One region of the Pseudarthrobacter sp. B4EP4b genome, then DNA from elsewhere that is predicted to be linked to it. Evidence: predicted binding sites of a transcription regulator. Region 1 holds the regulator's gene; the other holds the start of a gene.
What was found. Region 1 encodes HspR, which represses chaperone genes until heat shock. Its sites were predicted from a motif close to AAGTTGAGTCNNNNNGACTCAACTT; they were not measured.

Region 1 (14,237 bases):
GCTTCACCCGGCTTAACCAGGACTTCCACAGCGTTTTGTTCGAACACTGCCCCAACCCGCACATCCTGGACCTCGTGCACCGCGGCTGGAACCGGCTGGCAGCACTGCGGTCCTCCACCTTCCGCTTCGTCCCCGGTCGCGCCCACGACTCCGTGGATGAGCACGAGGCACTGCTCCAGTTGATCGAAACCGGAGCAGACGCCGACTCGATCGAAAAGGCAGCCCGCCTGCACCGTTCCGCCACCCTGGACGCCTACCTCGCCCAGGCATCCCCATCCGAACGCAACGCGGGGTCAGTAAACGCCCAATATTAGGCCTTTAATGGGCCAAAAGTGACCCCGCGTTGCTCTCAACCACAGTAAGGACTTCAACGATGACGACCTCTGCAGAAACCGCCAAGCACTACGTGCCGCAGGACCTTCCCACGCACATCCAGCACTTCATCAACGGCCAGTTCGTCGACTCCGTGGGCGGCAAGACCTTCGACGTACTGGATCCTGTATCCAACCGGAACTACGCCACCGCCGCGGCGGGCCAGAAAGAGGACATCGACCTCGCCGTGGCCGCCGCGCGCGAAGCCTTCACCAAGGGTCCGTGGCCGAAGATGAAGCCCCGCGAACGCGCCCGGATCCTGAACAAAATCGCCGACGCGGTCGAGGCGCAGGAAGCCCGGCTCGCCGAACTCGAAACCTTCGACACCGGCCTGCCGATCACCCAGGCCAAGGGCCAGGCCCTGCGCGCGGCCGAGAATTTCCGGTTCTTCGCGGACCTGATCGTGGCCCAGTTCGACGACGCCATGAAGGTCCCCGGCTCGCAGATCAACTACGTGAACCGCAAGCCGATCGGCGTCGCAGGCCTGATCACGCCGTGGAACACCCCGTTCATGCTCGAGTCCTGGAAGCTCGCTCCTGCACTGGCGACCGGCAACACCGTGGTCCTCAAGCCCGCCGAATTCACCCCGCTCTCGGCCTCGCTGTGGGCCACCATCTTCAAGGAAGCCGGCCTCCCGGACGGTGTCTTCAACCTGGTCAACGGCCTGGGCGAGGAAGCGGGCGACGCCCTGGTCAAGCACCCGGACGTCCCGCTGATCTCCTTCACCGGCGAAACCACGACGGGCCAGACGATCTTCCGCAACGCCGCGGCCAACCTCAAGGGCCTGTCCATGGAGCTGGGCGGCAAGTCCCCCTGCGTGGTGTTCGCCGACACCGACCTCGACGCCGCGATCGATTCGGCCCTGTTCGGGGTCTTCTCCCTCAACGGCGAACGCTGCACCGCCGGCTCCCGCATCCTCGTCGAACGGGCCATCTACGACGAGTTCTGCGAAAAGTACGCCGCCCGGGCCAGGAACATCGTGGTCGGCGACCCGCACGATCCCAAGACCCAGGTGGGCGCCCTGGTCCACCCGGAGCACTACGAAAAAGTGGCCTCCTACGTGGAGATCGGCAAGTCCGAAGGCCGGCTCCTGGCCGGTGGCGGCCGCCCCGAACACCTCCCCGAAGGCAACTACATCGCACCCACCGTGTTCGCCGACGTCGCCCCCGACGCCCGGATCTTCCAGGAGGAAATCTTCGGCCCCGTCGTGGCGATCACCCCGTTCGAGAACGACGACGAAGCCCTCGCCCTGGCCAACAACACCAAGTACGGCCTCGCCGCCTACATCTGGACCCAGAACCTCACCCGCGCGCACAACTTCTCCCAGAACGTCGAAGCCGGCATGGTGTGGCTGAACAGCCACAACGTCCGCGACCTCCGCACCCCGTTCGGCGGCGTCAAAGCCTCAGGCCTGGGCCACGAGGGCGGCTACCGCTCCATCGACTTCTACACCGACCAGCAGGCCGTCCACATCACCCTCGGCTCCGTCCACACTCCCAAGTTCGGCAGCATCGAAGCCTCCGCCGCCAACGAAGGCTAGGCTCGGGCACCCACCCCGGCCTGCCGCCGTCGTACTAATCCGAACCCTTTCAAAGAAGAGAGACCATCATGACCAACTTCGTCCCCACCCCCACTGTCCCGGCACCGGACATCGTCCGCTGCGCCTACATGGAGATCGTGGTCACCGACCTCGCCAAATCCCGTGAGTTTTACGTGGACGTCCTGGGCCTGCACGTCACCGAAGAAGACGAGAACGCCATCTACCTGCGCTCCCTGGAGGAGTTCATCCACCACAACCTGGTGCTCCGCAAGGGACCCATCGCCGCCGTCGCCGCCTTCGCCTACCGGGTGAAGTCCCCCGCCGAAGTGGACGCCGCCGAGGCCTACTACCGCGAGCTGGGCTGCCGGGTGGAGCGCCGCAAAGAAGGCTTCACCAAGGGCGTGGGCGACTCCGTCCGCGTCGAGGACCCGCTGGGCTTCCCGTATGAGTTCTTCTACGACGTGGAGCATGTGGAGCGCCTCACCCAGCGCTACGACCTCTACTCCGCCGGGGAACTGGTCCGCCTGGACCACTTCAACCAGGTCACCCCCGACGTCCCCCGAGGCCGCGCCTACCTCGAAGATCTCGGCTTCCGCGTCTCCGAAGACATCAAGGATGCCGACGGCGTCACCTACGCCGCGTGGATGCACCGCAAACAGACCGTCCACGACACCGCCCTCACCGGCGGCAACGGACCGCGGATGCACCACGTCGCGTTCGCCACCCACGAGAAACACAACATCATCCAGATCTGCGACAAGATGGGCGCCCTGCGCATCAGCGACCGGATCGAACGCGGCCCCGGCCGGCACGGCGTATCCAACGCCTTCTACCTCTACATCCTGGACCCGGACGGCCACCGCATCGAGATCTACACCCAGGACTACTACACCGGCGACCCCGACAACCCCACCATCACCTGGGACGTCCACGACAACCAGCGCCGCGACTGGTGGGGCAACCCCGTAGTCCCCTCCTGGTACACCGAAGCCTCCCTGGTCCTGGACCTCGACGGCAACCCCCAGCCAGTCATCGAACGCGAGGAAAAGTCTGAGATGGCCGTCACCGTCGGCGCCGACGGCTTCTCCTACACCCGGCCCACCGAAGCAGCCGGGGCCGAGGGCTTCAAGCTGGGAGCACAGCTGTAGCTATGCTGGATGCCAAGACAATTGAGGCCATCGCGGACGAGCTGCTGGAAGCCGGGCGCACCCGCACCCCCGTTCCCCGGCTGACTGCCCGCTACCCGCACATGACGGTAGAGGACTCCTACGCGGTCCAACAGTTGTGGCGGCGCCGGAACGAGGAAGCCGGCAGGACCCTGGTGGGGCGCAAGATCGGCCTCACCTCCAAAGCCATGCAGGACGCCACCGGCATCACCGAACCGGACTACGGCGCCATCTTCGATGACATGGTTTTGGAGACCGGCTGCTCGGTGGAGTGGGACCAGTACACCCACCCCCGGGTTGAGGTGGAACTGGCGTTCGTGCTCAAGGACGGGCTCAAGGGCCCCGGCGTCACCATCTTCGATGTCCTGAAAGCCACCGACTACGTGGTCCCGGCCCTCGAAATCCTCGACTCGCGGATTGAGATGGAGGGCCGGACCATCGTGGACACAATCTCCGACAACGCAGCCATGGGCGCCATGGTGATCGGCGGCCGCCCGGTCAAGCCCGACGCCGTGGACCTCCGCTGGGTCTCCGCCATCCTGTACAAAAACCAGACCGTGGAGGAAACCGGCGTGGCCGCCGGCGTCCTGGACCACCCGGCCAACGGGGTCCACTGGCTGGCCAACAAGATCGCCGCTCACGGCGACTCGCTGAAGGCCGGCGATATCATCCTCGCCGGCTCGTTCACCCGCCCGCTGTGGGTCTACAAGGGCGATACGGTCCACGCAGATTACGGACCCTTGGGGAGTGTCACATGCCGATTCCAGTAGGAAACACCTTCCGGTCCGCTTTGGCTGAGGCCAGGCGCCCGCTGGCCGGGATGTGGGTCTGCTCCGGCAGCCCGCTGATCGCCGAACTCTGCGCCGGATCCGGGCTGGACTGGCTCCTGGTGGACGCCGAACACAGCCCCAACGGGCTCGAATCCATCCTCGCCCAGCTCCAGGCCATCCATGGCTACCCCGTCCAGGTGATGGTCCGCCCGCCGGTCAACGACACCGTGCTCATCAAGCAGTACCTGGACCTGGGCGTCCAGAACCTGCTCATCCCCATGGTCAACTCCGTAACCGAGGCGGAAGCCGCCGTGGCCGCCACCCGCTACCCGCCGCACGGCGTTCGCGGTGTTGGCTCCGCGCTTGCCCGGGCTGCCCGCTGGAACCGGGTCCCTGATTACCTCGCCCGCGCCAGTGAGACCATCAGCGTCACCGTCCAGATTGAGTCGACGGCGGCAGTGGAGGCGGTGGCGGACATCTTGAAGGTGGACGGCGTGGACGCCATCTTCATCGGGCCCTCCGACCTCGCCGCCTCCATGGGCCTGCTGGGACAGCAGGAACACCCCGAGGTGCGCGCCGCCGTCGAACACTGCCTCGCCGCCGCCACAGCCGCCGGGAAACCCGCCGGCGTCAACGCCTTCAACCCCGACACCGCCCACCACTACCTCGAGAACGGCGCCACCTTCATCCTCGTCGGCGCCGACGTCGCCCTCCTCGCCCGGGGCTCCGAAGCACTCGCCAAGCCGTTCATCCAGCCCGCTGACGGCGACTCGCCCGCCAGCTACTGACGCCACCGCTTCCGAGCAGCGTTGGCGGGAAGGCGTCCGACGGCGTCACGCAGGGCATGCTTTCGGCCCACCTCGGACGGCGGGATCACGGAAATCGGGGGTCCTGCCGTGGCGCGTCCCGCGAAAACATGCCTGGAGTGACACGGCGTTCGCTCCCGGACAAGGGCTCTGCGCACAAACACAAGAGCCCACGGCAGGCGGTCACCCAGACTGGGAGCAACCCGCCGGCCATCCGGCAAGCGCCTGACTACTCGAAGTGGAGCACCCCATGGAAACTTACGATGCCCTTCTGGCGTCCATATCTCCCGCATCCGGCACCGGCCGGACCATCCTGGACCCGGCCACCGGTGAAGCCGTCGGCGAGGCACCCATCCACTCCGTCGAAGACCTGGAACAGGCAATTACCGCAGCCCAGGCAGCCCAGCCCGCCTGGGCTGCCTTGGGACACGACGCCCGGTCCGCCGCGCTCCTGAAGGCAGCCGACGCCGTCGAACGCTCCGCCGAAGAGCTCGCCCGCCTGCTCTCCCGCGAGCAGGGCAAACCCCTCAACGGCCCCAACGCCCGCTTCGAAGTGGGCGCCTGCGCCGCCTGGCTGCGCGTCGCCGCCACCACCCCTATGGAACCGGAGACGGTGGTGGACGACGGCGAAACCCACGCCGAGCTGCACTACAAGCCCATCGGCGTCGTGGGCGCCATCGGCCCGTGGAACTGGCCCATGATGATCACCGTCTGGCAGATCGCACCTGCCCTGCGCATGGGCAACGCCGTGGTGGTCAAGCCCTCCGAGTACACACCACTCAGTGTCCTGGCACTCGCGAAGGTCATCAACGAAGAACTGCCCGAAGGACTCCTCACGGTCGTCAGCGGAGGACGCGACGTTGGCGCCCGGCTGGCCGAACACCGAGCCATCGGCAAGATCATGTTCACGGGATCCACAGCCACCGGCAAGGCCATCATCAAATCCTCCGCGGACACCGTGAAGCGCCTCACCCTGGAACTGGGCGGAAACGACGCCGGCATCGTCCTCCCCGACGCCGACCCCACAGCCATCGCGCAGGACCTCTTTTGGGGCGCGTTCATCAACACCGGCCAGACCTGCGCCGCCCTCAAGCGGCTTTACGTCCACACCGATATCTACGGCGCCGTCTGTGAAGAACTCGCGAAGGTCGCCGCAGCCATGCCCATGGGCAACGGCCTGGACGAAAACAACGTCCTGGGACCGCTGCAGAACAAGGCACAATACGACGTCGTCGCGAACCTCGTGGAGGCGGCCCGCGAGGCCGGGGCCAGGATCCTTCTCGGCGGAAACCCTGACACCAGCCAGCCCGGCTACTTCTACCCCGCCACCCTCGTGGCGGACATCGACAACAACAATCCGCTCGTGACTGAGGAACAGTTCGGCCCCGCCCTGCCCATCATCCGCTACGACACAGTGGACGAAGCCGTGGAGAAGGCGAACGCGCTCGACGTCGGACTGGGTGCCTCCGTCTGGTCCGCCAACCGCGACACTGCCCGCGAAGTCGCAGCACGCCTCCAGGCCGGCACCGTCTGGATTAACAAGCACGGCGCAGTGGACCCGCGGATCCCGTTCGGCGGCGCCAAGCAGTCAGGCTACGGCCTCGAATTCGGCGTCGAAGGCCTCAAAGCCCTCGGCGTCCCCCAGGTCATCAACGGCTGAACCCCTACTGCCGCCGCCCCATGGGCTAATCCAGCCGGCTTACCCCATGGCAGGGGCGGCGGCGGTCCGGCCCGAAAGCTGGCGGCGGGCCCAGCGGGCGAGCTTCTTGCCCTTGCCCTTCCACCAGTTGTCCTCATCCTTGTCGTGATGCAGGCGGAAAATGATGGCCATCAGCACGAACATCCCCATCACCACATCAATCCAGGATGCCAGCACCAGGGCAATCAGGACGGTCACACCGTTGGCAATGATGGACGGAATGGCAAGCGTCCGGAAAACCGTGCTCGCCACGTATCGCCGGTGGGACCGCGGCACGGACAGGGCACGCACCATATCGAAGCAGACGCACACCACCACCACCGTCTGGCCGAGTGCCAGCAGGATCTGGCCCGGGATCGAGCCGCTGAATGCTGCCACGGCTTCCATGCCCGGGCTCACGGCCGGGCCTTGCTTTGATAACCAAACATAAAAACCCCCAGAAACGTGGAACCACTGCTGCTGATCCAGCGGCAGTGGTTCCATTCAAGTTTCCGGGGGTAAAAGCGTCACGAGTAGTGGGTACTCGAATTTCAGCCGGCACGTATAAAGCGGTACCTACTGGCCAATCGCCCGCGGCCGCCAGAGCACCATGGCCTGCGACCGCGGCCGGGGACGCTGCCCGCGGGCCAGGCTGACCACGTCTCCCGCAGCGCCTGCCGCGAAGATCCGGGAATCGAACGGCTGCGGGCGGCGGCTGAGTTCCTCCGAAAGTTCGGAGACCCGGCGCTGCAGGGCCGCTACCTGGTTTTCGAGTTCCAGGATGCGCTTGATGCCTTCGAGCGAGACACCTTCCTGGGACAGCCGCTGCACCTCGCGCAGCATGTTCACGTCCCGCTGTGAGTAGCGGCGGGACTTGCCGGGCGCGCGGCTGGGCGAAACGATGCCCAGCCGGTCGTACTGGCGGAGCGTCTGGGGGTGCATGTCCGCCAGTTCAGCCGCTACCGAGATGACAAAGATCGGCTGGTCTGAGTTGATGTTCGCGGCGTTGATGTCCACGGCTCACCCCGTTGCTATAGCCGGGCCTTGGCGGCCAGGCCCTCTCGGACGTCGGCATCGGCGGTGGCCTCAGCAAACGCCTTGACCGCAGCTTCGGCGTCCTTGTTCAAGTTCTTGGGAACCGCGACGTCGATGGTCACCAGCAGGTCGCCGGTCCCCTTGGACGTCTTCACGCCTTTGCCCTTCACCCGCAGGGTACGGCCCGACGGCGTCCCCGCCGGTACGCGCACCCGCACCTTTTCGCCCTCGATGGTGGGCACTTCGATGTCGGCGCCCAGGGCAGCCTCCGGGAAGGTGACCGGAACGTGGATGCGGAGGTTGTCGCCGTCGCGCGTGTAGAACGCGTGCGGCTGGACCGAGACGGTCACCACCAGGTCGCCGTTGCCGGCAGGACCGGGCTGGCCCTTGCCGCGTACCCGGACCTTCTGGCCGTCCTTGATGCCGGCAGGGACGCGGACGTCGATGACGTCGCCGCTGGGCTCGCGGAGGCCGATGGTGGTGCCCCGGATGGATCCGGCAAACGAGATGCTGGTGGACGCGGTCCGGTCCGCACCCTTCTGCGGGGCGCGCTGGAAGCCTGGAGTGCCACCGAAGCCACCGCCGAACAGGTCGGCGAACTCGGGTGGAATGCCGCCGGCGGACGGGTTGAAGCCGCCCGCGTGCCTTCCGGTGTTGCCAGTGAAGAGGCCGCCGAACAGGTCCTCGAACCCGCCATTGCCTCCGCCGGCACCTCCGGGGGCGAAGCGGGCTCCGCCGCCCATCGCCCGGATGGCGTCATACTGCTGCCGCTCGTCCGGATCGGAAAGTACGGAGTAAGCCTCGGAGATGTCCTTGAACTTCTTCTCGGAAGCAGTGTTCCCCGAGTTGGTATCAGGGTGGTGCTGCCGCGCAAGCTTCCGGTAGGCCTTCTTAATGTCGGCGTCGGAAGCGTCCTTGGCAACACCAAGGATCTTATAAAAGTCCTTGTCCACCCAATCCTGGCTAGCCAATGGCGTTTCCTTTCTCGTTCAAACCTTTAGTCCTCGGCGCCGTTACGCTCCGCTGGATAGGGGGCCGTGCCCGCTCCGCGGTGCCCGCCACGCCGCGGCCCCCTATCCAGCTGCGCGCTGCGGTCATCTCACCTTAGGCGAGATAACCGCTGAGCGACGGACGGATAAGGGGCCCGGGAGTGGCATCGGGCCTGCCGGAGCCGGGTGGCTAAGGATCGCAGATCCTCAGCCACCCGGCGCAGGGGCGGGGCCCCTTATCCGTTTGGCGCGGTCCCAGCGGAGGCGTAGCGCCGGAAGTACCCCGACTAAGCCGGAACAGCCACGATGACCTGGGCGGCGCGGAGGACTCGGTCGCCTGACTTGTAGCCGGACCGGAGCACCTGGCTGACGGTGTCGACTTCAAGGTCCTCGCCGGGCTGCTGGATGAGGGCCTCGTGGATGTTGGGATCAAACTCCACGCCGGTCTCATCGATGCGTACCAGGCCGTAGGTCTTCAGCGCGTTCTCCAGCTTGGTGGCGATCGCGGCGAAGGGTCCGTCCGTGAGGTCACCGTGCTGGCGGGCGGCGTCGATATCGTCCAGGACCGGCAGCAGCGAGTTCAGGACACCGATGACGGCCATCTCCCCTGCCACGGCCCGGTCGCGTTCAACGCGCTTGCGGTAGTTGACGTACTCGGCCTGCAGGCGGAGGAGGTCGTTCTTTAGCTCGGCTGCCTCGGCGCTGGTTGAGCCTGCGGGAACACCCTGGGCCACGGATTCCTCAGCCGGCACCTCGACGCCGTTGAGGATTTCCTCAGCCTGGGCCAGCGCATCGCCGTCGGAGTCCTCGGAACCGGTACCGGGGGCAGTGTTTCCGCCTTCAGCGTGACCGCCCTCGGGGTGCCGGGCCTGGCCGGTCACCGGGTCAACCTTGCGGTTGTCCCGGATGACCGGTTCCTGGTGGCCGTTGCCCTGCTGCTCCTGGAGGTGCTCTTCACGGGGTGACGTGTTGTGCTCTTCCTCGTTACCGTGATGCGGCATGGTTACTTCTTCGCTTCGTCTTCGTCGATGATTTCGGCGTCGACGATATCCTCGTCGGCCTTGTCACCTGCAGCACCACCGGCAGCGCCTTCAGCACCTGCAGAAGCACCGGCACCGTCCGGCGAACCGGCCTGGGCGTAGATGGCCTCGCCCAGCTTGGTCTGCGATGCCTGCAGCTTCTCGAAGGCGGACTTCACCGCGGCGTCGTCGGTGCCTTCCAGTGCCTTCTTGAGGTCGTCGACGTCGGACTGGACCTCGGTCTTGACCTCTTCAGGCAGCTTGTCGGCGTTGTCGGCGATCAGCTTGTCTACGGAGTAGGCGAGCTGCTCGGCGGAGTTGCGGGTGTCGGTAGCCTCGCGGCGGGCCTTGTCCTCGGCAGCGTGCTCCTCGGCGTCACGGACCATGCGGTCGATGTCTTCCTTGGAGAGCGCGGTGCCGCCGGTGATGGTCATGGACTGTTCCTTGCCGGTGCCCTTGTCCTTCGCGGAGACGTGGACGATGCCGTTGGCGTCGATGTCGAACGTGACCTCAACCTGGGGAACGCCGCGAGGAGCCGGGGCGATGCCGGTCAGTTCGAACGTGCCGAGCGGCTTGTTGTCGCGGGTGAATTCGCGTTCGCCCTGGAAGACCTGGATGGCCACGGACGGCTGGTTGTCGTCAGCGGTGGTGAAGGTCTCGGACCGCTTGGTGGGGATCGCGGTGTTGCGCTCGATCAGGTGCGTCATCACGCCACCCTTGGTTTCGATGCCGAGGGACAGCGGTGTGACGTCGATCAGCAGGACGTCCTTGCGCTCACCCTTCAGCACGCCGGCCTGCAGGGCTGCGCCAACGGCCACAACCTCATCCGGGTTCACGCCCTTGTTCGGCTCCTTGCCGCCGGCCAGTTCCTTGACCAGTTCGGAGACGGCGGGCATACGGGTGGAGCCGCCCACGAGCACGATGTGGTTGATGTCGGAGAGCTTGATGCCGGCTTCCTTGATCACATCGTGGAACGGCTTCTTGGTGCGCTCCAGCAGGTCCTTGGTGAGGTCCTGGAACTTGGCGCGGGTCAGCTGCTCGTCCAGGTGGACCGGGCCGTCGGGGGTGACGGACAGGTACTGGAGCGAGACGTTGGTGCTGGTGGAGGAAGAGAGTTCCTTCTTGGCCTGCTCAGCTGCTTCGCGGAGGCGCTGCAGGGCAATCTTGTCCTTGGACAGGTCGATGCCCTTGACCTTGAGCTGGTTCAGCAGGTAGTCAACAACCCGCTGGTCCCAGTCGTCGCCGCCGAGGCGGTTGTCACCGGCGGTGGCGCGCACCTGGATGGTGGAGAAGTTGTCTTCGTCCTTGCCGACTTCCAGCAGGGAGACGTCGAAGGTACCGCCACCGAGGTCGAAGACCAGGATGAGTTCGTCTTCCTTGCCCTTGTCCAGGCCGTAGGCGAGAGCCGCCGCGGTGGGCTCGTTGACGATGCGCAGGACGTTCAGGCCTGCGATTTCGCCGGCTTCCTTGGTGGCCTGGCGCTCGGCGTCGTTGAAGTACGCGGGAACGGTGATCACAGCGTCGGTGACCTTTTCACCCAGGTAGGACTCGGCGTCGTTCTTCAGCTTCATGAGGATACGCGCGGAAATTTCCTGCGGGGTGTACTTCTTGCCATCGATGTCCACCTTCCAGTCAGTGCCCATGTGGCGCTTGACCGAAGCGATGGTTCGCTCGATGTTGTTGACGGCCTGGCGCTTGGCGATCTCGCCGACCAGGACCTCGCCCGACTTGGAGAATGCAACGACGGACGGCGTGGTGCGGCCACCCTCGGCGTTGGCAATAACGGTGGGCTCGCCACCTTCGAGAACGGAGACGACGGAGTTGGTGGTTCCGAGGTCAATACCTACTGCACGTGACATGTGTTGCTTCCTTCTTTCCTTGGAAACTTGCTGGCGCCCCGATGATTGAGCGTTCTGCACTCAACTTTACTCAGGGCGCCAGCGATGTCAATCCAAGTTGAGTGAAGTACGCTCAACTTTGATTTAGGCAGGAAATCGGAAGGGTATCTTTTCCTTGAAATTCCGGGGTTAACGGACGACGGCGGTCCTCCGTTCGCTCTTGGAGAACCGCGCCGCCGGGGTGCTTTAGTGCTGGGTTGCCTGCCGCTGTTACCGTTCGCTGTCAGTGTCGCCATGCAGGGGGCCGCGTTCCTCGGCAGTGGTGTTGACCTGCCCGTCGGTGAGCCGCTCGCGGACAGCATCCGCTTCATGGGCAGCACCGGCAGTACCGGCATCGCCATAGTCCCCATCCGGGTATTCGGCATCCTGAAGGTTCCCGGCAGGCTCGCCCACAGTGCCGGCGTCCCCGTAGTCGCCGTCCACATACTGCCCGCCCTCGCCTTCCAGGCCGGGGGCCGTGCTTCCCCTGCGGGCCTCCTCGCCGGGGACTTCCGGGTTCTCAGTCATGGTGCATCTCTCCTCTGAGTTGCGCGTCCATGCGGGCGCACTTGCAGTCTAATCAGCGCGAACTTCCGCCAACAGGGGCTGGTTTCCCTCGCTTGCAGGCAGGGGCACCCCTCCGCCAGACGTGTCACGCACGGCATGCTTTTAGCCCGGCAGCGCCGACGCGAGCCCGGAAAACCGGGACCGCGGCGATGATGGGAGCCCAAAAGCATGCTGTGCGTGACGCCGGGAGCGGGACTAACGGCGTCCGGCGCCTTCAAGATCGGTTTCGGGACTGCCGCTGGAGTCGCGCTGCGCTGCGGCGTCCAGCTCCGGCCGCCCCAGCTTGCCCGGCCACCAGATCCGCGGACCGATGTCGTAAGCAAGGGCGGGGACCAGCAGCGAGCGCACCAAAACCGTGTCCAGCAGCACTCCGAAGGCCACGATGAACGCGAGCTGCACCAGGAACATGATGGGAATGACCCCCAGCGCCGCGAACGTGGCAGCCAGGACCACCCCGGCGGAGGTGATCACGCCCCCGGTCACACCAAGTCCGCGGAGGATGCCGGGCCGTGTGCCGTGCTTCAGGGATTCCTCGCGGACCCGGCTCATCAGGAAGATGTTGTAGTCCACGCCCAGCGCCACCAGGAACACGAAGCCGAACAGTGGAACGGTGGCATCTGCGCCCGGGAAGCCAAGGATGTTGTTGAAGACGAAAGCGGAAACACCCATGGCCGCGGCGTAGGACAGCACCACCGAGAGCACCAGCAGGACCGGCGCCACAACCGAGCGCAGCAGCAGCATGAGGATCAGGAGGATCACAGTCAGGACCACCGGGATGATGATCACCAGGTCGCGCTGGGCGGTGGTATTGGTGTCCAGGGCAGTGGCGGTCACGCCACCCACGAGCGCGCCGGGATCCACGGACTTCACATTTTCGCGAAGAGCCTTAACCGTCTCCTCAGCCTCCAGTGAATCCGCTGCGTTGTTCAGCGTGGCGTTGATCAGCACCTTTCCGTCGCGGACGTCCGGGGCGTTGGGAGCTCCCGGGGCTCCGGTGATGGGCACAGAACCCTGGGCCAGCAGATAAGCCTCACCGACGCCGTCGGCCGCCTTTACCGCGTCCAGCACTTCCTGCGCCTTTCCCTGGTCCGCAATCACGACGGCGGGGCTGCCGCTGCCGGCGTCGAAATGGCGCGCCAGCGCGTCCTGGCCGTCCACGGCGTTGGACGCCGTAAGGATAACGTCCGTCTGCGGGACACCGTTGGCCTTCAGTTGGAGCAGGCCGCCTGCGGCAACCACCAGCAGCAGGACCGAGGCCACCCAGACAGCCCGCGGCCGGCGCGAAACCAGGGAGCCGGTAGCACGCCACAAGCCCTTCTGCCCCTCCAGTCCGGTAACCAGTTCGGGCTCACGCTGGTCCGCCGGGACGAGCTTGGGCCGGAACGGCCAGAATGCAGCGCGGCCCAGGAGTGCCATCAGGGCGGGAAGCAGGGTTAGGGCTGCAAACAGCGAGCAGAGGATGCCGGCCCCGGCCACGGGACCCAGCGCCTTGTTGGAGTTCAGGTCGGAGAAGAGCAGGCACAGGAGCGCGATGATCACGGTGGCACCGGAGGCCAGGATGGGCTCGAAGGAGGCCTTCCATGCTTTCAGCACGGCAGCGGTGCGGTTGGTGGTGTGGGTCAAGGCTTCACGGAACCTTGCCACAAACAGCAGGGCGTAGTCCGTGGCGGCGCCGATCACCAGGATGGAAAGGATGCCCTGGCTCTGCCCGTTGAGCTGGATCCAACCGGCCTTGGCCATGCCGAAAACCAGCAGGATGGCCGCACAAAGCGCGAACACGGAGGTCAGCAGCACCACGATGGGCAGCAGGAGCGAGCGGTACACCGCCAGCAGGATCACAAACACGGCTCCCAGCGCCACCAGCAGGAGGATCCCATCGATACCTGCGAATGCCGCCGTGAGGTCAGCTGCCAGTCCTGCGGGACCGGTGACATACGTTTTGATGCCCTCCGGGGCTGATTCTGCGACGGTGTCCCGCAGTTCCTGGACAACCTCCTTCACCTCTTTGGAAGAGTCGATCGGGACGATGAACTGAACCGCCGTCCCGTCCTCAGACGGGATGGGCCCGATCACCGCGCTGCCCGCCTGGAGCCCTTCCAGCTCTGTCCGCAGGTTGGCGAATTCACCAAGCTGCGCGGGACTTATTGGCTGGTCGCCTTCGAGGACGATCACGCCGGGCACCTCGTCCGAATCGCGGAACTTCGATTGCCAGTCCTGGGCCGCGGTGGCCTCTGCACTGACAGGCAGGAACGATGCCTGGTCATTGGACGAGACTTCGTCCAGGCGGCCGAACGTGGGTCCGCCGACGCCTGCGAGCGCCAGCCAGGCCAGCACGAGGATGACGGGGACCAGCCAGCGCAGCCAGAATGGCACGCGCTCTTTGGCCGGAGAATGGGATTTCATGATGCCTTCCGGACA
Region 2 (14,237 bases), on a different contig from region 1:
CAGCAGGAGCTCGAGGCCGGCGGGGCCCTGAGCGAGATCACGTACCGGGTGCGCCGCCGCGTGGACGCCGCCGTGCAGACCCTGGTGATGGCCGACGTCGAAGCCCTCCAGGCCGACCTCGAAGAGATCGCGGCGATGGAACTGGCGCACGTGGGCGAGTCCGGCGTTCCCGTGGTGGCGGACGACGCCGTCCAGCGCATGTCCGCCCGCGACTGGTCGCCGCTGGGTGCCCTGGAATCCGTGGAGGCCGTCCTGGACGCCCTGTCCGTGGAGCGCAACGACGAGGCGCAGCCGGTCATGCCGCTGGCCACCATCTCCGTCACCGAGGACATGGCTACCGCCATGCGGATGCACGCCATGGGCTGGGAGAGCGTCTACCATCACGAAATCCTGGCCTACGGGCTGGCGCCGGAGGACCTCAAAACCATGCTCACCCAGCGCCTGCGCTGGGCACAGGGCACCATCCAGGTGCTGCTGCGCGAGAACCCGCTGGTCCAAAAAGGCCTCAAGATCGGCCAGAAGTTGATGTACTTCGCCACCATGTGGACCTACCTCAGCGGCTACGCGGCGGTTATCTACTTCGCCGCCCCCATCATCTACCTGCTCCTGGGCATCCTGCCGGTGACGAGCCTGAGCTGGGACTTCTTCATCCGGTTCATCCCGTTCATGGTGGCCAACCAGCTGCTGTTCGCCGTTGCCGGCCGGGGCATCCCCACCTGGCGGGGCCAGCAGTACAGCCTGGCCCTGTTCCCCACTTGGATCAAGGCGTGCTCGACGGCGGCGCGGAACGTCTGGTTCGGCCGTCCCCTGGGTTTTGCCGTCACCCCCAAGGCCCGCCAGAGCGGCGGACCCAGCTGGAGCCTGATCCAGCCGCAGATTGTGGTGTCGGTGCTGCTGGCGGTGGCGGCCGTCGTCGGAATTATCCGCCTGGCCGCGGGCCTGGCAGAACCGCTGGGCACCCTGGTGAACGTCGCCTGGGTCATCTACGACCTGGTGGTGATGAGCATTTTGGTGCGTGCAGTGCTTTACAAGGGTTATGAACCAGCCGGTGATCCGGCAGTTACAGAGAGGGAGCCAGATGGAGTTTAGCTATGAGGTCAAGGACTCGTATGCGGAGGTCAAGGCGGACGGGCGGCTGAACATGGTGTCCGCGCCGAAGCTGCGCGAGTTCGTCACCGATGTGATCGCGAGTGGATCCAACCGGATCGTGGTGAACCTGGAAAACACGGCGTTTATGGACTCCTCGGGCCTTGGCGCACTGATCGGCTGCCTCAAGGCGGCCCGGCAGGCGGGTGGCGACCTCCGGATCGCCGCCGTGCAGCCGCAGGTCAAAATGGTCCTGCAGCTCACCAGCATGGACAAGGTCCTCACCTCCTACACCTCTGCCGAAGAGGCGTTCAGCAATGACTGAGGTCCTGGCGTCCCGCAGCTTCCGCGGGCTCGCGGCGGAGGACGCCATCGAATCCGTCCATAACGACCTGGACAGCCTCTGGCTCGACGTCCCCTTTGTGCAGGACATGCACCAGATGACGTTTACGACCGCGGTCATCGAGTCGGCGTCGAACATCGTCCAGCACGCCGAGCCGGCTGGCCAGGAACCAGTGGAGCTCGGGGTGGACATTACCGTCCAGCCCACGCTGCTGCAGGCCAGGGTCAGCGCCTACCACGCCAAGCCCCCGTTCGGGCCCATGGAGCCGGCAACCCCGGGCGAGGACGCCGAGTCCGGCCGTGGCCTGGCGCTGATCCAGGCGCTGGTCACCACCGTCACGTTCGAGCGGCAGGACGGCACCAACACGTGGGTCCTGTCCCGGACGTCCCAGGACTAGGTCCTTCTCGAGCTGAGGACAGATACGGGGACCTGTTGGTTGGTTACGTCCCGGTATCTGTCCTAAGACTCCAGCCGCCCAGGGCTAGCCCGGGAAGGTCACCGACACCGTAGTCCCGCCGCCCGGGGTGTCGCTGATGGAGAGCTCGCCGCCGTGCGCCTGGGCGATCCGGCGGCAGGTGGCCAGGCCCAGCCCTGTCCCAGGGCCGTCGCCGGGCCGGTTCAGCCGCACGAGGGGCTCCACGGCTTTACTCCGCTCAGTCGGCAGGATGCCCTTGCCGTTATCGGCCACATGGACGGTGGTGCCGTGCGCGCCCGGCTCCGCCCTGACCGTGACCCGCAACGCCTTGGCAGGGCTCTGGTAATTCACCGAGTTTGCCAGCAGGTTCTGCAGCAGGGTCCGCAGCTGGGAGCGGTCTGCGAAGACCTCGGCGTCCTCGCAGAGGATGCCGCTGGCCAGGCCCAGGTCGAGACCCAGATCCTGGGCGGCCTCTGCCGACACCGCGAGTAAGGACAGCCGCTCCCGGTTGATGGTGCCGTCAGCCCGCGCGTAATCCAGGACGTCATCCAGCGTGACCAGCATGCGCCGCCCCCCGCTGCCGATATGTCCCAGGTACTCCGCGAACGGGTGGTCCGGCTGTATGTCCGGATCGTCCTCTGCCAGCTCCACGTAGCCAAGGATGGTGGTGAGCGGCGAACGGAGATCGTGGCTCACCCGTCCCGCGAACTCCGCCAGCATGGCGTTGCTCCGCTGTAGCTCGGCCAGGGCTTCGTCAAGCTGCAGCGTCCGGTGCTGCAGTTCAAGAAGTTCCACCACCTGCTGCGCCAGCACCTCCACCAGGCTGATCTGCTCAAGCGTGGGCAGTTCCGGCTCGTTGGAAAAGACGCACAGGGAACCCAGGACCAGTCCGGAGGAGGTCTTTAGCGGGACGGAGGCGTAGAAGCGTACGTCGGCTATCTCACCGGTCACAAACGGGTTGGCTGCGAACCTCGGGTCCTGCGAAGCGTCCCGGACCACAGTTGTCCCCCCGGTCAAAAAGACCGCGGCGCACATCGAGTCCTCGCGGGAGCAGATGCCGGCATCCATTCCGGACGCGGCTATCTGCACCTGCTGCTCCGAGGTGATGATGTTGACCACGCTGAAGGGCACGCCGCACAACGATGCGGCCAGCCTCACCAGGTTGTCCAGGGCGCCCCTGGCCCCGGCGTCTTTCAGTACCGGCCTCTCACCGGCGTAGGCAGGTATCAGCCCATATTCCCGCAGGCCAAGCTCGCGTGCGGAATCCTGATCGGTCAGCGTTTGCATAGCCGTCCCGTCCGTATTCATTTAGTGTCCCCCCAGTAAAAACTGGTCGAGCCTGCGGCTCTCCCGCGATAATACCGGCTTGGCCTGACGCCTGTTGTAGTCTCTTGACACCACCGCCACGGTCCACTTCAATATTACGTATGCTGAAATAACAGTTCCATGATGCGGAAGCCTTGTTGGTATGCCCTGCGATTTACCAATGATCAGGTGCCGGAAGTCCGGCCTCCGCATAGCCGTCACCGTGGATGCCAGCATTTGTTACCTAGGAAGCAGCCAGCATGAAGCTTGCCGAATTCAACACTGCGGACCCTGCCCGGGCCGCGGAAACCCTCCGGCCCTGCATCGACGTCCAGCGCTGGGTGGACACCGTGGCCGCCGCCCGGCCCTTCAGTTCCAGGGAGGCGCTCCTGGCATTTGCCGCCGAAGCAGCCAACCCGTTCACGTCCGCCGAGGTGGAGTCCGCCATGGCCCACCACCCCCGGATCGGGGAGCGTCCGACGGCGGCCACCACCGAGGCGTCCATGTCCCGTTCCGAGCAGGCCGGCGTCGACCCCGCGGACGCCGGGGTTGCGCAGGCTTTGGCGCAGGGCAACCGCGACTACGAGGAAAAGTTCGGCCGGGTCTTCCTGATCCGCGCCGCCGGACGCACCGCCCCGGAAATCCTGCAGGCCCTGAATGAACGGCTTGCCAACTCCGCGGCCGAAGAAGACAGCATCGTGGCGCAGCAGCTGCGCGAGATCGCCGTTCTGCGGCTAGAAGGACTGATCACCGAATGAGCGTTTCCCACGTCACTACCCACATCCTCGACACAGGCGCCGGACGCCCGGCGGCGGGGGTCGCCGTCGTGCTTTACAAAAACGACGGCGGCACCTGGCAAAAGCTTGCCGACTCCACCACGGACGCGGACGGGCGGGCAAAGGACCTGGGGCCGGAGCAGCTGGAGGCTGGGCACTACAAGCTCAACTTCGCCACCGGCAGCTACTACGCCGGCCTGCAGACTGCAACGTTCTTCCCTGAGGTTGACCTGGTGTTCGAAGTCACCGGCCCCGAGCACTATCACGTTCCGCTCCTGCTCAGCCCGTTCGCATACTCCACGTACCGCGGCAGCTGACCTTCCGTTGCCCTATCACTTATGGTCCCCATTCCGGGGTTTTGGCAGCCGTAAGTGATAGGGCAACACGGAAATGTAGGCTTGATGCATGCCTTCTGAACAACCCGCCGCCGAGCGCCGCGAGGTCACCGTCCGCCGCGCACCCAAATATGTGCCGTTCCTGATCCTGGGCGCACTGGTGGGCATGGTGGTGGCGGCCGCGGTGGCATACGGTCTCCCCGCCACCCCGGAGTTTGACCCCGCCTCGGTGTTCGGGTTCTTCCTGGTGCTGTTCGCCGGGGCAGGCGCGATCCTGGGTGCGGCACTGGCCCTCATCCTGGACCGGCGCAGCGTCAAACGGCAGCAGCGGGCAGTGGTGGAAGCGGTTCCCGACTCCGAACCGGATTCGGACAACCTGTAGCAGCCCGGTCACAAACGGACGGCCGGAAAAGTCCTACCGCATATCGTGAGATAATCGACCAGTGGCACGCGGCGATGGAAAACTTTCTCATGATCTTCTCCCTGGCGAAAAAGGCCCGCAGGACGCCTGTGGCGTTTTCGGGGTCTGGGCACCAGGTGAAGAAGTAGCAAAACTTACCTATTACGGGCTGTATGCACTGCAGCACCGCGGTCAGGAGTCGGCTGGTATAGCTACCAGCGACGGCAAGCGGATCAACGTCTACAAGGACATGGGGCTCGTCTCCCAGGTTTTCGACGAGACCACCCTGAACACCCTGACCGGGCATCTCGCTGTGGGCCACTGCCGCTACTCCACCACCGGAGCCAGCCACTGGGCCAATGCCCAGCCCACTCTCGGCGCCACCAGCACCGGCACCGTTGCCCTGGCGCACAACGGCAACCTCACCAACACCGCCGAACTCAACGCCATGATCCAGGAACGCAACGGCGGCCAGCTCACCGGTGAAATGAAGCAGGGCAACACCTCGGACACCGCCCTGGTCACGGCCCTGCTCGAAGGCGAAGAGGGGAAAACCCTCGAAGAGACGGCCATCGAGCTCCTGCCCAAGATCAAGGGCGGCTTCTGCTTCGTATTTATGGACGAAGGCACCCTCTACGCCGCCCGCGACACCTTCGGCATCCGCCCGCTGGTCCTGGGCCGGCTGGAACGCGGCTGGGTCGTGGCCTCCGAGCAGTCCGCACTTGCCACCGTGGGCGCCAGCTTCATCCGCGAGATCGAGCCCGGCGAATTCATCGCCATTGACGAGCAGGGCGTGCGGTCCCAGCGTTTCGCGGAGCCGACGCCGGCCGGTTGCGTTTTCGAGTACGTCTACCTTGCCCGCCCGGACGCCGCCATCGCCGGCCGCTCCGTGTACGAATCCCGCGTGGAGATGGGCCGCCAGCTGGCCCGCGAAAACACCCAGGTAGCGGACATCGTGATCCCCGTTCCGGAATCCGGTACACCCGCCGCGGTGGGCTACGCCGAAGAATCCGGCATCCCGTTTGCCCACGGCTTCGTCAAGAACTCTTACGTGGGCCGCACCTTCATCCAGCCCTCGCAGACGCTCCGCCAGCTGGGCATCCGGCTCAAGCTCAACGCCCTGGAATCGGTAATCCGCGGCAAGCGCGTGGTGGTGGTGGATGATTCGATCGTCCGCGGCAACACCCAGCGCGCCATCGTCCGGATGCTCCGCGAAGCTGGTGCCGCTGCGGTGCACGTCAAGATTTCCTCCCCGCCGGTGCAGTGGCCCTGCTTCTACGGCATCGACTTCGCCTCCCGGGCAGAGCTGATCGCCAACGGCGCCACCATCGAAGAAATCTCCCAGGCCATCGGCGCCGATTCGCTGGCCTACATCTCCGAGGACGGCATGATCGGCGCTACCCGGCAGCCGCGGGAGCGCCTCTGCACAGCATGCTTCACCGGCAAGTACCCCATCGAGCTTCCGGGCTCGGACAAGCTGGGCAAGAACCTCCTGGAGCGCACGGACCTCGGCGGCCTGAAGCCTTCGCCGTCCGCCCTTCCGGGCCAGACCGCGGCCCTTGCCGTGGACTCTGACGAGGATCCGGCCGAGAAGTCCGGCGCCACCGGCTGCGATCCGGGGCCCGACTCCGAATTCGAGAATTTGCTGACCGAAGCCGACCTTGTGCCAGACGTGCACGCCGCCACCACCGGCGCTGACAAGAAAGAGTCCGTATGACTTCCGCTGCCCCCGCCCCCGGCAACACTTCCGGCATCACCTACGCCTCCGCAGGCGTTGACGTTGAAGCCGGCGACCGCGCCGTCGAGCTGATGAAGGATGCCGTCAAGGCAACCCACAACTCCTCGGTGATCGGCGGGGTGGGCGGCTTCGCCGGCCTCTACGACGTCTCCCGGCTCCTGACCTACAAGAAGCCGCTGCTGGCCACCTCCACCGACGGCGTGGGCACCAAGGTTGCCATCGCCCAGGCCATGGACATCCACGACACCATCGGGTTCGACCTGGTGGGCATGGTGGTGGACGACATCGTGGTGGTGGGCGCCGAGCCCTTGTACATGACTGACTACATTGCCTGCGGGAAGGTGGTGCCCGAGCGCATCGCCGATATCGTCCGCGGCATCGCCGCCGCCTGCTCCGTTGCCGGCACTGCGCTGGTGGGCGGTGAAACCGCCGAGCACCCCGGCTTGCTGGGTGAGCACGAGTACGACGTCGCGGGCGCAGCCACCGGCGTGGTCGAGGCCGATCAGCTCCTGGGGCCTGACCGCGTGCGTGCCGGAGATGTTGTGATTGGCATGGCCTCCTCCGGCCTGCACTCCAACGGCTACTCCCTGGTCCGCCGCGTGATCAACCACGCCGGCTGGGCCCTGGACCGCCAGGTGTCCGAACTCGGACGCACCCTGGGCGAGGAACTCCTCGAGCCCACCCGCGTCTACGCTGCAGACTGCCTGGACCTGGCCCGCGCCTTCCCCGTCACCGGGACCTCCGCTGTGCACGGCTTCAGCCACGTCACGGGCGGCGGACTGGCCGCCAACCTGGCCCGCGTCCTCCCCCAGGGCCTGGTGGCCACTGTGGACCGCGCCACCTGGGAACTGCCGGCCATCTTCAAGCTGGTGTCCGAGCTGGGCAACGTGCCGCTGGCAGACCTCGAGCGCACACTGAACCTGGGCGTGGGCATGGTGGCCATCGTCTCCGCCGACGCCGCCGACGCCGCGGTATCCCGCCTCAACGACCGCGGCCTGCCGTCCTGGATCATGGGCACCGTTACCGAAGACTCGGATGCCATCCTCAAGTCCGGCCCGGACTACGTCCAGGGCGCCAAGGGCGTGGACGGCGGCGCCGTCCGCCTGGTCAACGCCTACGCCTAGACATTTCACGGATGCCGGCGGTTGCTTCAAGCAGCCGCCGGCATTTTTGTGCCATTGGCTAAATGAGAAATGTGAGATAAGACACTCCTATCCCTTGACTGCTAAGCATACTTACCTTTAGGCTCGAAGACATGGAAGAGCAGTACCGGAGCCGGTATGGGGGTTCTTCTCCAAGGCCAGTGACAGTGGTCTTTGGTTGGGCGCATATGCCTAGGCAAGCCGAGTTAGGGCTGCTCTCTACCGCCACCGGCGGAAGCTAGAAACCAAAAAAGGTCCGTGTTCCTGCACGGCTATGTTGACGTGCCCTCAGCACGGTTCAGCAAGTCGGAATGATTTGGGGAAGCGCGGACAAATCAAGGAGGCACCAAATGTCTGTTTTGCGCAAAGTAGCTGCAGGAGCAGCCGGATCACTCATGCTTATGGGCGCCGTCGCTGTCCCCTCTGACGCCGCGAGGAACACCACCTTTCAAGACGGCCTGGTCAACGTCAATATTGGCGACGTTACAATTCTTGAGGATGTCAACGTTGCAGCGGTGGTAGGCATCGCAGCCGACGTATGCGGAGTCAACGTTGGCCCTGTGGCGGCGGCAATCCTTGGAGAGGCAACGGCGGTGGACGCCTCCGGTCGAGACGTGGTTATCTGTGAAGCCGCTGGTACCGGCGCGCCCGTGACCATCGAACAAAACTAGCTATCTAACTACAAGCATTAGTGCCCTGGATCCTCTGGGTCCACGGCACCCTTATGAGCAGCCGCGGCACGCAACAGAAAGTCCCGGTGGGCGCACTTGATACAGGTGCGCCCAACGGGACTTTTCTAATAACCATTCAAGTCCAGCACCTAAAGTGCTGTAACCGGGAAGACGTGCTGACTGCTGAAGCCACCGGTCCCTGGACCATGTCAGCGACAACTAGCCGATGCGGCGGGTGTCTACCTCGTCGTCGTCTTCTTCCAAATCATCCGCGTACTTATCCACATAAGCCGAATAGTCCGGCTCTGCCGGCTCGTTCGCATAATGGCTCGTGGCACGACTGCTGGGGCCCGTCAGCTCGCGCTGAAGTGCCGAGTAGTCAGTGTTCGGGGAGTAGTACTTGATATCCCGAGCCTGCTTTGTAGCTTTTGCCTTTTGACGGCCGCGCCCCATGGCGTGACCCCCTTTTGTACTTGGACCGGAGGTGGTCACCTTGGCGTAGGTGAGGCCCCGGAATGTTTGGTCAATTTGTCGTACACCTAGATTACATGCTTTCGAGGGCCCTCGCTTGCCAGGTGCGGCTCCAGGTGATGGATTGCATTACTATTCCCCGGCCCGGCCCGCAGGTTTCCAGCTTTTTTCTTCGATAGAGTCGGTTGCAGAACTGCTGAAACTGGCTGGCAAACCCGGCTGCCCGCGCGGAAAATATGCAGGAGGATGCACCCCTTGAACCACCCGGACGTCCCGCCCAAACCCAGCTCGCCGCCTACTGCCGGCCTCCCCCGCGTTCCTGCCGCAGAGTATGGGGTCCCGGCCGCGGAGCCGCCGGTACGGCACCCCAGGCAGGTTAACCACCCCGAGGGGCCGGACGAAGCCAGGAGGCAGGGGCGCCGGCGCACGCTCTGGAAGGCATTCTTCGCCGTCGTCCTGCTTGCGGTTATCGGATCGCTGGTGTGGCTCGCCCTGTGGCTGAACTCCAAAGGGGATTCGGACGAGTCAAGCGGCGCTGTCCGCGGAGTGCTGGAAACCGCGGTCACTCCCCCGGCCACCCCGCTTCCCCTGCCGCGCGAAGTGGAGCCGCCCGCCTATGCGCTGGGCGATTGCTTCACTGATTTCCACCCGGAAGCCCTGAAATCCACGGTGGTGCCGTGTGACACCAACCATTCCGCCCAACTGGTGGTGGTGTTCCGCTACCCCGAGGAAGGCGATTACCCCGGCGCAGAGGCGCTCAAGGCAAAAGCCCTGGAAGCTTGCCAGGCGGCAAAACTGGGCCCCGCCGCAGACCAGTTCACACTGAACTACGAGCGGAGCTTCCCCAGCTCCACCAGCTGGGACTCAGGGGACCGCAGGGTGGACTGCTACGTGACGTCCCCGGGCGGAAACAACGTGAACGCCAGCGTGCTGCCCTAGCACTGAGAGCACCAGGGCAGCACGCTGCGGCCGCAGTACCTAGTCCTTCCGGCGGACTACCAGCCCGGTTCCCGGGACGGGACCGCCGCCGGGGCCGGACAGCGCCTCGAGCCCCTCGATGGTGAGCTCGTCCACGTCAGTTGCGGTGTCCACCAGGACAGTGTCCCCGTCGGCGATGTCGCCGGACAGGATGGCCTTAGCCAGCCGGTCGCCGATCTCCCGCTGGACCAGCCGGCGCAGCGGACGGGCGCCGTAGGCGGAGTCGAAGCCGGACATTGCCAGCCAGGCGCGGGCGCCCTCGGTGACGTCCAGGGTGAGCCGGCGCTCGTGCAGCCGGCGGCCGAGCTCAGCCACCTGCAGTTCGACGATCCGGGCCAGTTCTTCCACGGACAGGGGATCGAACAGCACCACTTCATCCAGCCGGTTCAGGAACTCCGGCTTGAACGAGGCGTTGACGGTGGCCATGACCGCGTTCCGCTTGGCCTCCGCATCCAGTGACGGGTCCACCAGGAACTGGCTGCCCAGGTTGGACGTCAGCACCAGGATGGCGTTGCGGAAGTCCACGGTGCGGCCCTGGCCGTCGGTGAGGCGGCCGTCGTCGAGCACCTGCAGGAGGATGTCGAAGACCTCGGGGTGGGCCTTCTCCACCTCGTCCAGCAGGATGACCGAGTAGGGCCGCCGGCGGACGGCTTCGGTGAGCTGGCCGCCCTCCTCGTAGCCCACATATCCCGGAGGCGCACCCACCAGCCGGGCCACCGAGTGCTTCTCGCCGTACTCGGACATGTCGATCCGCACCATGGCGCGTTCGTCGTCGAACAGGAAGTCCGCCAGGGCCTTTGCCAGCTCGGTTTTACCCACGCCGGTGGGGCCCAGGAACAGGAACGAGCCGGTGGGCCGGTTGGGGTCGCTAATGCCCGCGCGGGCGCGCCGGACGGCGTCCGACACAGAGGTGACGGCCTTCTTCTGGCCGATCAGCCGCTTCCCCAGTTCCTCCTCCATGTGGAGCAGCTTCTGGCTTTCACCCTGCAGCATGCGGCCTGCGGGGATGCCGGTCCAGGCGGAGATGACCTCGGCGATATCGTCCGCGGTCACCTGTTCGGCCACCATCTGTGAGGATTTATCCGCGACGGCGGCCTCAGCCTCAGCGGCTGCGTTCAGTTCACGCTCCAACGCAGGGATCTCGCCGTAGAGAATCCGCGACGCCGTCTCCAGGTCGCCTTCGCGCTGGGCCTTGTCCGCGGTGGAGCGGAGCTCATCCAGCTTTGCCTTCAGGTCGCCCACCCGGTTGAGGCCGGCCTTTTCGGCCTCCCAGCGGGCATTCAGGGCTGCGAGCTCCTCTTCCTTGTCCGCCTTATCCGCACGGAGCGCCGCGAGGCGTTCCACGGAGGCGGCGTCCGTCTCGCCTTCCAGGGCCAGCTCCTCCATGGTGAGCCGGTCCACGGCGCGGCGGAGCTGGTCGATCTCCTCGGGGGCCGAGTCGATCTCCATCCGCAGCCGGGACGCGGCCTCATCCACCAGGTCGATGGCCTTGTCCGGCAGCTGGCGGCCGGAAATGTAGCGGTTGGACAGGGTTGCGGCGGCAACCAGGGCGGAGTCGGCGATGGCCACCTTGTGGTGCGCCTCGTAGCGCTCCTTCAGGCCACGCAGGATGCCGATGGTGTCCTCGACGCTGGGCTCCCCCACGTACACCTGCTGGAAACGGCGCTCCAGGGCCGGGTCCTTCTCGATGTTCTCGCGGTACTCGTCCAGGGTGGTGGCGCCGATGAGCCGCAGCTCGCCGCGGGCCAGCATGGGCTTAAGCATGTTGCCGGCATCCATGGAGGAATCGCCGGTTGCGCCGGCACCCACCACAGTGTGGATCTCGTCGATGAACGTGACGATCTGGCCTTCGGAGTTCTTGATCTCCTCAAGGACAGCCTTGAGCCGCTCCTCGAACTCGCCGCGGTATTTGGCGCCGGCCACCATGGACGCCAGGTCCAGGGCGATCAGGGTCTTGCCACGCAGGCTTTCCGGAACGTCACCGGCCACAATGCGCTGGGCGAGGCCCTCAACAACAGCGGTCTTGCCCACGCCGGGCTCGCCGATGATCACCGGGTTGTTCTTGGTGCGACGGCTCAGCACCTGGACGATCCGGCGGATTTCCGTGTCCCGGCCGATGACTGGGTCCAGCTTTCCGGCACGCGCCATGGCGGTGAGGTCGGTGCCGAACTTCTCAAGCGACTGGAAGGTGTTCTCGGGGTCCTGGCTGGTGACCTTCCGGTCCCCGCGGACACCCGGCAGGGCGGCGAGCAGAGCCTCATGGGAGGCACCGGCGTCGCGCAGCAAACGCCCTGCCGCATCATTTCCGGCTGAGAGGCCCAGGAGAAGGACCTCGGTGGAGACGAAGGTATCGCCCAGCCGGTCCGCTTCCTCCTTGGCATTCTGGATGGCCTGCAGGGCCGGCCGGGACAGCTGTGCCTGCTGGCTGGAACCGCCGGAGGTGGCAGGCAGTGCCTTGATGGCGCTGCTCGCCTGCACGCTGACGGCGTCCGGGTCTGCCCCGGTGGCACGCAGAAGCGCCACCGCCACGCCTTCGCGCTGGTCCATGAGCGCCTTAAGGAGGTGGGCGGGCTCCACCTGGGGGTTGCCGATGGTGGAGGCGTTCATGGCGGCAGCCGAAAGAGCCTCCTGGCTCTTGGTAGTGAATTTGACGTCCAAAGAGAGCTCCTTTCGGGGGGTAATCCGATCTTAGGGTTGAGTCTACTACGCTCAACTTTGGTTGGGGTGCTTTTTATTTCCTGTTTGCCGACAGCGAACCACTGCCATCAGGGTGCGGGAAATTTCGTTTCCATCGCATCCGATTCCTCCTAGGATCGGCTTGTGACCGGGGCGAATGGTGCTGCCGGCGCACTGCAGACGGGACACGCAATGAAAAAGTTTGTTGCTCTCTATATCGCACCCCAATCAGCCCAGGCACAGATGGCCGAAAGTACGCCGGAAGCGGCCCAGGAGGGGATGAAAGCCTGGATGAGTTGGGCCGAGCGGGCCGGCGACGGCATCGTGGACCTGGGAACACCACTTGGGACCGGCAAGGAAATCAACGCAACCGGCTCGTCAGAAACCAATACGGGGGTGGGCGGCTACACCATCCTCCAGGCGGAGGATCTCGCCGGGGCCGAGGCGCTGTTGGACGGGCATCCGCACCTCATGATGCCCGGCGCCAGCATTCAGGTATACGAAACGCTCGACCTCCCGGGAATGTAGGCCGCCGCAGACAGCACTTAGCCGGACCCACGAAGCAACCGGCGGGTGATTCCCCCCAGAAGCCGCCCGCCGGTTGCTTTGTCCGCCCTTTGCCGAGTTTACCCGGCATTTGTGATGCCTGTCACCGATGTGACTAATTTTGTAATGCTCCGGGCGGCGACGGCATTAGGCCGGGTACACCACCACCGATGTTGCTTTCACCACGAAGTGCACTTGCAGGCCGGGGACCAGTCCCAAGTCGGCGGAAGCAGCGGGAGTGATGTCCGCCGCGAGGCTTCCGGCCCTGACCCGGATGAAGTCGCCGTGCGGTTCGAGGTCGGTAATGGCAACCTCAAACGAATTGCGCGGGCTGCCGTGCGCGTCATCGAGGAACACGGAAACGGCCGACGGCGGGAATACAGCAACCGCTGCCCTCTCGCCTTCCGGCGCGGCAGGGTACCCGTTCCCGCCCCGGCCTTCCGGGCGCCGGTCATCGGCGTACCCGTCCTCCAAGAGCCCGGCAACCGTCCAGCCCTCGGCGGTCCTGATCCCGTCTCCGGCCAAGGTTCCGGCCAGCAGGTTCAGGCCTGCCAGCCCTGCCGCGAATGGACTACGCGGCCGTTGGAGGACCTCGCGGGTGGGTCCTTCTTCCGAAATCCCGCCGTTCTCGAGGATGACAACCCGGTCCGCCAGCATCAGTGCGTCCAGGACGTCGTGGGTAATGATGATGGCCTGCCGTCCGGCCAGGACCCGCTTAAGCAGGCGGCGCAGCAGGGGTGCCGAGTGGATGTCCAGCGCCGCCATGGGCTCGTCGAGGAGAAGAAGCCCGGGGTCCGCGGCGAGCGCCCGGGCAACGGCAACACGTTGTGCCTGCCCGCCGGACAGCTCCGCCGGGCGCCTGGCCTGGAGATCCAGCGCTTCCACCTCGGCGAGCCAGTGCAGCGCCTCCGCCTTGGCCTGCTTCCTGGACACACCGGCGCTGCGAGGCCCGAAAGCCACGTTCTCCAGTGCGTTCAGATGAGGGAACAGCAGCGGTTCCTGGGCGAGCAGCGCGGTGCCGCGGTGGTGGGGCGGCGTCCACGTGCCCCGGCCGGCCGAGAGCTCGAACAGTGTGCGGCCGTTAAGCTCAGCCCGGCCGTTGTCTGGCTTCAGCAGGCCCGCGATGACGGACAGCAGCGTCGATTTGCCGGCCCCGTTCGGGCCCATGACGGCTACCGTTTCCGTGGGTCCCAGCCCCAGTGCCACGTCGAACCCCCTGCCGGCCACGGCTGCCTCAAGCGCGAATGTCACAGGACGTCCCTGCCCGCTGCGGCAGCCGGCGTCGTCCGTTGCTTCCAAAAGGCCACCCCCGCGCCTGCAGGCCGCCGGTAAGCAAGTGCCACGACGGCGACTGC

Region 2: clpB (ATP-dependent chaperone ClpB) is a predicted target of HspR. The motif match lies at 12,352-12,376, and genes of this name have one in related genera.

The regions. Positions count from the first base shown of each region.
Region 1 covers NZ_VHIJ01000058.1:18,123-32,359, reverse strand. The annotation lists gene FNL14_RS19455 (GntR family transcriptional regulator) at 1-314, shown strand, start outside; gene hpaE (5-carboxymethyl-2-hydroxymuconate semialdehyde dehydrogenase) at 374-1,912, shown strand; gene hpaD (3,4-dihydroxyphenylacetate 2,3-dioxygenase) at 1,981-3,060, shown strand; gene hpaH (2-oxo-hept-4-ene-1,7-dioate hydratase) at 3,063-3,848, shown strand; gene FNL14_RS19435 (HpcH/HpaI aldolase/citrate lyase family protein) at 3,833-4,636, shown strand; gene FNL14_RS19430 (aldehyde dehydrogenase family protein) at 4,905-6,314, shown strand; gene FNL14_RS19425 (hypothetical protein) at 6,354-6,740, opposite strand; gene FNL14_RS19420 (heat shock protein transcriptional repressor HspR) at 6,909-7,343, opposite strand; gene FNL14_RS19415 (DnaJ C-terminal domain-containing protein) at 7,364-8,338, opposite strand; gene FNL14_RS19410 (nucleotide exchange factor GrpE) at 8,644-9,357, opposite strand; gene dnaK (molecular chaperone DnaK) at 9,360-11,234, opposite strand; gene FNL14_RS19400 (hypothetical protein) at 11,484-11,780, opposite strand; gene FNL14_RS19395 (efflux RND transporter permease subunit) at 12,015-14,222, opposite strand.
Region 2 covers NZ_VHIJ01000074.1:12,294-26,530, reverse strand. The annotation lists gene FNL14_RS22070 (glycosyltransferase) at 1-1,089, shown strand, start outside; gene FNL14_RS22065 (STAS domain-containing protein) at 1,079-1,411, shown strand; gene FNL14_RS22060 (ATP-binding protein) at 1,404-1,826, shown strand; gene FNL14_RS22055 (GAF domain-containing sensor histidine kinase) at 1,911-3,131, opposite strand; gene uraD (2-oxo-4-hydroxy-4-carboxy-5-ureidoimidazoline decarboxylase) at 3,410-3,907, shown strand; gene uraH (hydroxyisourate hydrolase) at 3,904-4,242, shown strand; gene FNL14_RS22040 (hypothetical protein) at 4,331-4,642, shown strand; gene purF (amidophosphoribosyltransferase) at 4,704-6,377, shown strand; gene purM (phosphoribosylformylglycinamidine cyclo-ligase) at 6,374-7,522, shown strand; gene FNL14_RS22025 (hypothetical protein) at 7,891-8,211, shown strand; gene FNL14_RS22020 (DUF3073 domain-containing protein) at 8,431-8,664, opposite strand; gene FNL14_RS22015 (septum formation family protein) at 8,929-9,621, shown strand; gene clpB (ATP-dependent chaperone ClpB) at 9,661-12,318, opposite strand; gene FNL14_RS22005 (YciI family protein) at 12,481-12,864, shown strand; gene FNL14_RS22000 (sulfate/molybdate ABC transporter ATP-binding protein) at 13,030-14,133, opposite strand; gene FNL14_RS21995 (ABC transporter permease) at 14,130-14,237, opposite strand, start outside.